3 regions of the Thalassotalea aquiviva genome follow, and region 3 is predicted to be linked to each of the others. Evidence: predicted binding sites of a transcription regulator. Region 3 holds the regulator's gene; each other region holds the start of a gene.
What was found. Region 3 encodes sigma-54, which starts transcription at its own class of promoters, with help from an activator protein. Its sites were predicted from a motif close to GTTGGCACGNNNNTNGNNT; they were not measured.
Positions count from the first base shown of each region.

Region 1 (3,291 bases), 160 kb from region 3:
CAAAGCCGTAAGTTTATTAATTCGTTACTCGCTACGAAAAGCAGAACATCAGCAAAAACTATCAGCCAATATTGTGCAAATAAATGATTTATTAGATGAAGCGCATTTTCTCTGGCAAAAGGACGGCAGCCTTGGTGATATAGAAGCACAGCATGTTGAAGCGGCGCTGGCGGCCAAAGATAGACGAACTGGGCGTCTTAGCGAAACTTGGTTACAAGAAATAAAAGAAAAGCAGGTGTTAATTTCAACGCAAGGTGAAGAGGTTGGTCGCGTCAATGGTTTAACCGTATTAGAAATCGGTGACAGTGTTTTTGGTACCCCAGCCAGAGTCTCGGCCACCGTATATGCTGGGGCTCAAGGAGTTACCGACATTGAACGAGAAGCTGAGCTCGGCAAATCAATTCACTCGAAAGGGGTGTTGTTGTTAATTGGTTACCTAGGTCATAAATATGGTCAAAGTTTTCCCTTATCGATTTCTGCCAACATAGCGATAGAGCAATCATATGGCCATATTGATGGCGACAGTGCGTCTATGGCCGAATTATGTGCGTTAATTTCTTCCATTACCCGATTACCGATTAAGCAGTCAATTGCAATGACCGGTTCGATAAACCAACATGGTGAAGTGCAATCGATTGGTGGGGTAAATGAAAAAATTGAGGGTTTTTACCGTCTTTGTAAAGATAAGGGCTTAACGGGGGAGCAAGGGGTTATTATCCCAAAAACCAACAAACTTAATTTGATGCTCGCTCCTGAGGTGATTAACGCGGTTGAGCAGGGAGATTTTACTATTTACGCGGTAGAAAACATCGATCAAGCGTTGGAAGTTTTATTTGACCAGCCGGCGGGTGAAATGAAGCGAGATGGCACTTATTCAAGACGCTCTATTCATGGTCAAGCTTTAGATAAGTTGTTGTATTTATCTGAAATGATTAATGGTTCAGAGGGTGATTAGAGGACGTTAATATGACCTTGTTTTGGATATTGATACTGGTATTTTTAGGGGTGATGGTGATGGTTGTTGTCGGCGAAAAATACGGAAAACCACTTGCCGTGAAAGAGCAGCAAAAATACAGCAAAGTGATTATTGTCTTGGTTTTTGTGGTGCTGATCAGTGCGTTAATAAAAGCCATGTTGTAACCGTCTGGCGGGGAGCTAATTTGCCTTCTTGAAATCAACCAAAATGCAAAATGATTAAATAAGCGAAGAGCAACGCCGGTCTGTTTTTATATTTTGACCAAAAAGTTGTGTATCGTACTAAGTAAATTTTACTTCATTACGGGGTTTTGTTTTTAATTCCTTTAATATCAATGCTTTGGTGTTTTTGGCGCGAACTTTGTATATATAGGTTTTTATACATACTTACAGGGAAATTTATGTTTAAACAAATAACTTTATGCGCTCTTTCTGGTTTTATGTTGTCTGGCTGTGTTGTGCACATTAGCGCGCAAAAAGCCGATGTTCAGCTAGAGCAACGCTTAGCTCTAGCAACAAGCGAAATTCAATCTTTAGAGATAGAACAAGGCAGTGGTGATATTCATATTGAAAGTGCCGAAGTGGATGAAATTCAAGTCACCGCAAAAGTTTATACCACCAAAGAGCGTAATTACCAATTGAGTCTAAGCAAGTCGAAAGAGCAAGCCGTACTTGTCGCTAAGCATCATTCAAGCAGTGGTTTTTGGCATGGCGATTCGCCCAGTATTGATTTATTCATTCGTCTGCCTAAAGAGTTATCACTTGCAATTGATGATGGTTCAGGTTCTATTTATATCCATAATATGGCTAACTTTGTTGAGATTGACGATGGCTCTGGCAATATTGAAATTAACAACCTTGATGCTGATTTAATTGTTGAAGATGGCTCAGGCGCCATTACCATTTCTCAGGTTAGTGGCGATTTGGATGTTACTGATGGTTCTGGTGCTATCTCTATTGTGGATGTTTTAGGTGCTGTCACGGTTAATGACGGTTCGGGTGAATTAACGATTAAGCATGTTGGTGGTCAGGTAACCATTGAAGATGGTTCAGGAGACATCGATGTCTTTGATGTTGGTGGTCTTAATATTACCAATAGCGGCTCTGGAAGGTTAAAAGTTGAAGGTGTTAAAGGAGAGTTTAATATCGACAGCTAATCCTTAAGATGCATAAAAAGGCCAACGCTCTGGCTAATTTATGCACGCTTTTGCACTCATTTTTATTGTTTACCTATTGGCTCTGCAGAATATCCTGCAGAGCTTTTTTATCGCTTTGATAACCGATAATAGGCAAGAAAAGAAGCATAGATATAAATTCATTTAGGTGAAAATATATTCGATTGCATTGATCCATTAACATTTTTCTTACGTTATAAGGGTGTTATTGTTTATTTATGATAATACTCCTCTTGCTCTGCTGTTTAAGCAGAGCATTTTTTAATGCCAAAACGCCCCCTGTGCCCCCCCTATGCCCCCATATTCGTTTGTTTTATATTCTTATTTTCTCAAAGTAACGAATATACCTTAATTGCTTTAATAACCAAATCGGGATGTTTTAGCGGTTTTAAAAAATTTTTGTAAATTTACTCCAAAATAGATAAGTTAATGATATTAAGGCTAAAAAGTGATTAAAATTACATCTTGTTTACGTAATTTTACAGACAGTTGCTTGCATTAATTTTACAAACGGGTATGATGCGCAGACTTTTTGTACGGCTTTACGATTATGCCGACAGAAATTAATGCTATATTGCATATTTCACGAACAGATATTGTGGCTTAATCTTGGATTAGCGTGATTCGTGAACGGACCAATATATATACGTGGGTTTACATCCGCCAACTGACTTGCCTAGCTAACATTCGCTTAGCTCATGATCAAAAACAGTATTTGATCGCGCCATAAGTCTTCCGGTGGTTGACTCGATATTTTTCGCAGTGTTTATACCATCGACAGATCCTTGTTGGGTATTTTTCTGCCTTATTAGAAGACAATTTTATGACTGATACAAACATCGCCATGCCTGGCTTTGAAGCTTTAGGCTTGCCTGAATTTTTATTATCTGCAGTAACTGAAATGGGTTTTACCCATCCTACGCCAATTCAGGCACAAACCATTAAACCATTATTAAATGGTCAACATGTTTTGGGTGAAGCACAAACAGGTACAGGTAAAACCGCAGCATTTGGTTTACCGGCACTTGCCTTAATTGATCCTAGCATCCGTAAACCACAAATGATGGTGCTTGCACCAACTCGTGAATTAGCGATGCAGGTTGCCGAAGCTTTGGAAGCGTTTGCTAAAAACATCCGTGGC
Region 1 covers NZ_CP166961.1:695,960-699,250, forward strand. Annotated here, with positions in the region: gene ACAY00_RS03070 (AAA family ATPase) at 1-955, shown strand, start outside; gene ACAY00_RS03075 (hypothetical protein) at 967-1,140, shown strand; gene ACAY00_RS03080 (DUF4097 family beta strand repeat-containing protein) at 1,377-2,132, shown strand; gene ACAY00_RS03085 (DEAD/DEAH box helicase) at 2,974-3,291, shown strand, end outside.
Region 1: ACAY00_RS03080 (DUF4097 family beta strand repeat-containing protein) is a predicted target of sigma-54. The motif match lies at 1,324-1,342, and genes of this name have one in related genera.

Region 2 (3,291 bases), 1.1 Mb from region 3:
AGAAGTTAAAGTCATGAATTCTGTTTGGAAACCAATTAAGCCACGGCTTGGCATAATAAAGTCCATACGAATTCGACCTTTACCGTCAGGTGCCATATCGGTTAATTCAGCTTTGCGAAGACCCATCTTTTCCATGATCGCACCTTGATGTTCTTCTTCAACATCAATGGTGACAGTTTCGTATGGTTCTTCTAACTGACCATCGACTTCGCGCATAATTACTTCAGGGCGAGAAACCGCTAATTCGTAACCTTCACGACGCATGTTTTCAATTAAGATACCTAAATGCAATTCACCACGACCTGAAACTTTAAATTTATCAGGATCGTCTAATTGCTCAACACGAAGTGCCACGTTGTGAACCAATTCTTTATCAAGACGTTCTTTGATGTTACGCGAAGTAACATACTTACCTTCTTGACCTGCAAACGGCGACGTGTTCACTTGGAAAGTCATGTTAATAGTTGGTTCGTCTACAGAAAGCGGTGGTAATGCTTCTACTTCGTTTGGACAACAAATGGTGTCTGAAATTTTTAGCTCGCCAAGACCTGTGATCGCAATGATGTCACCCGCTTGTGCTTCTTCAACTTCATGACGCTCTAAACCAAGGTAACCAAATACTTTACCAACTTTGGCGTTATGGATTTTACCATTTGCCGCTTCAACGGTTACTTGCTGATTAGGCTTAACTTGACCACGTGTAATACGGCCAACACCGATAACACCAAGGTATGAGCTGTAATCTAATTGAGACACCTGCATTTGAAATGAGCCGTCAACATCTGCATCTGGTGATGGTACTTGCTCAATGATGGTTTCAAACAATGGCGTCATGTCGCTACCTTCGGTTTCTGCATCTAATGACGCCCAACCGTTAATAGCAGAGGCATAAACAACTTGGAAATCCAATTGATCGTCGGTTGCACCTAAGTTGTCGAATAAGTCGAAAACCTGATCCATAACCCACTCAGGGCGAGCACCTGGCTTGTCGATTTTATTGATAACAACAATTGGTTTTAAGCCTTGAGCAAAAGCTTTTTTGGTCACGAAACGCGTTTGCGGCATTGGACCTTCTTGTGCATCAACAATAAGAAGTACACTGTCAACCATTGACATAACACGCTCAACTTCACCACCAAAATCGGCGTGACCTGGGGTGTCTACGATGTTTACTCGGTAGTCATTCCAGTTGATGGCAGTATTCTTTGCCAGGATGGTAATTCCACGTTCTTTTTCAATATCGTTAGAATCCATTACACGATCATCGATGTCAGTGCGAGCATCTAACGTACCTGATTGTTGTAATAGTTTGTCTACAAGAGTTGTTTTACCGTGGTCAACATGCGCAATGATAGCGATGTTACGTAATTTATCTAACACGTTTCTAGCCCTTCTCAGCCCCTAATAGAGCTGTAAAATTGAGTATAAAATTTTGATCGCGCGTATTATAAACTAATTCGAACAAATAAACCGAAATATTTGTTGTTCGAACTATCCCTCGTCGATGTCATGACGGGTCTGTTTATAATTTTGCGAAAGTCGTTAAATCATGGCAGATATTTAACAATAGACATAGTAAACTGGATGCCAACAGCAAAATAGTTAATAATCCTATGCACTAACTTTGGCTTAATATGGGTTCACTCAACCAGGTTGCACCAACAAAAAACACCTAAGCACCGAAATAGTGCAAAACATGTTGGGTGCAACAAAAAAAATCCATATTATTCAACACTTACAAAGTTGGCATGGTTTTAGCTTAAGAGCCAATAAGAAAAAAATTATACATTTTAATAATAACCTGCAGATATTTCGGAGACCTTCATGTCACAAGCAGTTTTAGATTTAATCCAAGATAACGACGTTAAGTTTGTTGATTTACGTTTTACCGATTCAAAAGGTAAAGAACAACACGTTTCAATTCCTCATCACCAAGTTGATGAAGACTTTTTTGAAAACGGTAAAATGTTTGATGGTTCTTCAATTTCTGGTTGGAAAGGCATTAACGAATCAGACATGGTATTAATGCCTGATCCAGCAACGGCTGTTTTAGACCCATTTACTGAAGAAGTAACTCTTAACTTACGTTGTGACATTCTAGAGCCTTCTACTATGCAAGGTTACAGCCGTGACCCTCGCTCTGTAGCTAAGCGCGCTGAAGAATACTTACGTTCTACAGGTATCGCTGACACTGTGCTTATTGGTCCAGAGCCAGAGTTCTTCGTATTTGATGATGTTAAATTCCACACAGATATGAGTGGTTCTTTCTACAAAATCGACGACAAAGAAGCTAAATGGAACTCAGGTACGAGCTACGAAGAAGGTAACCACGGTCACCGTCCAGGTGTTAAAGGCGGTTACTTCCCAGTTGCTCCAGTAGATTCTTCTCAAGATTTACGTTCTGCAATGTGTCTAGTAATGGAAGAAATGGGCTTAGTTGTTGAAGCGCATCACCACGAAGTTGCAACTGCGGGTCAAAACGAAATCGCTTGTCGTTTCAACACCATGGTTAACAAAGCTGATGAAGTTCAAATTTACAAGTACGTTGTTCACAACGTAGCTCATGCATACGGCAAAACAGCCACATTTATGCCTAAGCCACTTGTAGGCGACAACGGTACTGGTATGCACGTTCACCAATCTCTAAGCAAAGACGGTGTTAACCTATTCTCTGGTGACCTTTACGGCGGTCTTTCTGAAACAGCTCTTTACTACATCGGTGGTATCATCAAGCACGCTAAAGCGTTGAACGCATTCACCAATGCTTCAACTAACTCATACAAGCGTCTTGTGCCAGGTTTCGAAGCACCAGTTATGTTAGCTTACTCAGCTCGTAACCGTTCTGCCTCTATTCGTATCCCAGTAGTACCTTCACCAAAAGCAGCTCGTATCGAAGTACGTTTCCCTGATCCAACAGCAAACCCATACTTAGCATTCTCTGCTCTAATGATGGCAGGTCTTGACGGTATCAAAAACAAGATCCACCCTGGCGATGCTATGGATAAAGATTTATACGACCTTCCTGCAGAAGAAGCGTTGGCAATTCCTCAAGTTGCTTCATCACTAGAAGAAGCTCTTGATGCACTTGCAGCGGATAACGACTTCTTAACAGCCGGTGGTGTTATGGATTTAGACATGATCAATGCCTACATCGAACTTAAACGTGCAGAAGTTGAAACATTAAACTCAACAACACACCCTGTTGAATTTGACATGTACTACAGCGTGTAATCACGGCTAAAAGTCAATCTGAATGAAAACCCGCTTAGGCGGGTTTTTTTATATCTATTC
Region 2 covers NZ_CP166961.1:2,762,791-2,766,081, forward strand. Annotated here, with positions in the region: gene typA (translational GTPase TypA) at 1-1,380, opposite strand, end outside; gene glnA (glutamate--ammonia ligase) at 1,825-3,231, shown strand.
Region 2: glnA (glutamate--ammonia ligase) is a predicted target of sigma-54. The motif match lies at 1,743-1,761, and genes of this name have one in related genera.

Region 3 (3,291 bases):
CCTGCTCCCAAAATGGGTTTGGTAAGAAGCGGGCATCAAAAACATAGTCGGCATCCGTCGGTACCCCATATTTAAAACCAAATGATTCCAATACGATGACCATAGACCCCGTTTTACTGCCTAAAATACGCTCTCTGACGAGATCGGCGAGTTGATGGGGCGTTAGCTTACTGGTATTGATATATAAGCTGGCTCGGCTTGAGACGGGCTCTAATAGCTTCTTTTCGGTTTCAATGGCTTGATCAAGCGCCATATTCTTGCGAATAAGCGGGTGCAAACGACGGGTTTCACTAAAGCGTCTGATCAGCTCTTGATCATCGGCATCAAGATATAAAATGCTTAACTCAACCGTCTTAGGTAAGTAGTCTATGATTTCTTTGGCGTCTTCAGGATTACTTGGTAAGTTACGAACATCCAAAGATACGGCAACGTTTTCATAATCGTTGATGACGGTGTGGGTTAAAGCGGGTAATAAATTAACTGGAATGTTGTCAACACAGTAATAGCCTAAATCTTCTAATACGCGTAATGCAACGGATTTACCTGACCCTGAACGGCCACTGACAATGATAAGTTTCATAATGCTCTGCTAACAAGCGATAAGGGTTTGATAGAGTTGATCCGACGTTTGGCAACGACGTATCTTGCGACAAAATTCTTTTTCACTAAAACGTTTGGCAATGCTGGCAAGCGTTTCAAGGTGACGCTCACATTGCTGGCTTGGAACAAATAGCGCAACAAAAATGTCGACCGGTTTATCATCAATAGCATCAAACTCTACCGGTTTTGCCGTTGTTAATAAAATGGCCACGACTTTGTCGGCGTTATCTAAACGCCCGTGAGGAATGGCAATGCCGTTACCAATGCCTGTACTACTAAGCTTTTCACGATTTAATAACGTATTGAGTAACTCTTTTTCACTGCTTGTTCTTATTTTTTGGCTGGCCAGTTTGCTGATGTGTTCTAGGACGGTCTTTTTGCTGGTGCCAGGGACTGCACACACGGTGCAGTCTGGAGTGAGTAATTCTGTTAAATTCATAATTAATGTTTGGTAAGTTTGGCTTTGTATTTTAAAACCTGTCTGTCCAATTTATCAATAAGTGCATCAATAGCAGCATACATATCTTGATCGGATGATGAGCCAAATATTTCGCCACCGTTAACATGTAAAGTTGCTTCGGCAATTTGCTCTAACTTCTCAACCTTTAAAAACACTTGAACATTATTAATATGATCAAAATGCCGCTCTAATTTTTCAAACTTAGACTCAACATAGTTGCGCATAGAGTCGGTGACGTCTACATGATGCCCAGATAGATTAATTTGCATAAGCGTTTTCCTTTTATTCAAAGCTACAATAAGCTTTTACGTTGGTTAGAAGGTGGAATAGCCAAAGATTCTCGATATTTAGCTATCGTTCTGCGTGCAACATTAATGCCTTGATCGGCAAGTAACTGCGCCATTTTACTGTCGCTTAATGGCTTGCTTGGGATCTCAGCGTCGACGAGCTTTTTAATCAAGGCTCGTATCGCGGTTGAAGAGCATTCACCACCGTTTTCTGTACTGACATGACTTGAAAAGAAATATTTTAATTCAAAAATACCTCTTGGGGTGTGCATGTACTTATGAGTGGTGACTCGAGATATTGTTGATTCGTGCATTTCTACTGCTTCAGCAATATCATTTAAAACCATCGGACGCATTGCTTCAGGGCCATGTTCAAAGAACGCTTGTTGGCGTTGAACAATGCAATTTGACACTTTTAATAAGGTATCATTTCGACTTTCAAGGGATTTAATAAACCACTTAGCTTCTTGCAAATGGGAACGCACAAATTGGCTTTCATCGGTGTTTCTCGATTTAGTCAAAGAAGCATATTGCTGATTTATCCCAAGCCTTGGTGCGGTATCTGGGTTAAGTTCAACAACCCAGCGGCCATTTTTCTTAAACACACTTACATCGGGTACAATGTATTGCTCATCATTGGCGACAATAACATCACCTGGTCGAGGGTTAAGGCTATGAATTAACAGCATAACCTCTTTCAGTTGTGGTTCTTTAAGGCGAGTCTTGCGCATTAATTGGCGATAATCACGATTACCCAAAAGCTCAATATGATCTTTAATGATTTGTTTGGCTTCTTTTAAATATGGGGTATTGGAGTCAAACTGATTTAACTGAATAATTAAGCAATCACTGATTGATTGAGCGCCCACGCCAATCGGGTCGAACATGTTAATGCGTTTTAATACCGCTTCAACTTCGTCAAGTTCAACCTCGTCATCGCCAAGGCTTGCCAACACATCTTCGGTTGTGATGGTCAAATAACCACTGTCATCAATGGCATCAATAATCGCCACCGCGATGGTGCGGTCAGTGTCTGAAAATGGTGTTAACTCCATCTGCCAAAGTAAGTGATCTCTAATTGACTCGGTTGTTTCGCCTTGATAGGTGTATTCATCATCTGAAGACGACTTTAGTCCGGTGTTTGATACCCCAGCGCTGAAACTTTCTTCCCACGTTGTATCGACGTTAAGATCTTGGGGGATTTCATCTGAACTGAGTTGTTCTGATGTACTGACTTCGTCGGAGTTGATATTGGCATCATCGTGACTGTCGCTGTTAGCGTGCGCTGTTTCTTCGCTGACTTTTTTGTCAAACTCATCACCACCGTTGCTGTCCATTGGTTGTGTTTCATCGACTTCAAGTAAAGGATTGCTATCAAGGGCTTCTTGGATTTCTTGTTGTAAATCCAACGTGGAGAGCTGCAACAACTTTATCGCTTGTTGCAGTTGAGGTGTCATCGTTAAATGCTGCCCCATTCGGAGCTGAAGACTAGGTCTCATTATGTTTGAAATACTTCCATTTTACTCAGGCTAAACCTGACGTTTCTGATACATTTTTTATCGGTTTGTTATATAACTATAGCGTGAATTTCTCACCAAGGTATACATCACGTACTTGCTGGTTATTTAACACTTGCTGTGCATCCCCTTCAGCGATAAGTTCGCCATGGCTAACGATGTAAGCATGCTCACATACGTCAAGAGTTTCACGCACATTATGATCGGTAATTAATACCCCGATACCACGATTTTTAAGATGTAAAATTATTTTTTTAATATCGCCAACCGAAATCGGATCAACACCTGCAAAAGGTTCATCAAGTAAGATAAATTGTGGATCGGCCGCCAATGCTCTAGCGATTTCGACCCGGCGCCGTTCACCACCAGATAAACTTTGACCGGTATTATCTATGATGTGGGCAATATTAAATTCTTCGACCAAAGC
Region 3 covers NZ_CP166961.1:533,508-536,798, forward strand. Annotated here, with positions in the region: gene rapZ (RNase adapter RapZ) at 1-580, opposite strand, end outside; gene ptsN (PTS IIA-like nitrogen regulatory protein PtsN) at 590-1,039, opposite strand; gene hpf (ribosome hibernation promoting factor) at 1,042-1,329, opposite strand; gene ACAY00_RS02320 (RNA polymerase factor sigma-54) at 1,353-2,846, opposite strand; gene lptB (LPS export ABC transporter ATP-binding protein) at 2,923-3,291, opposite strand, start outside.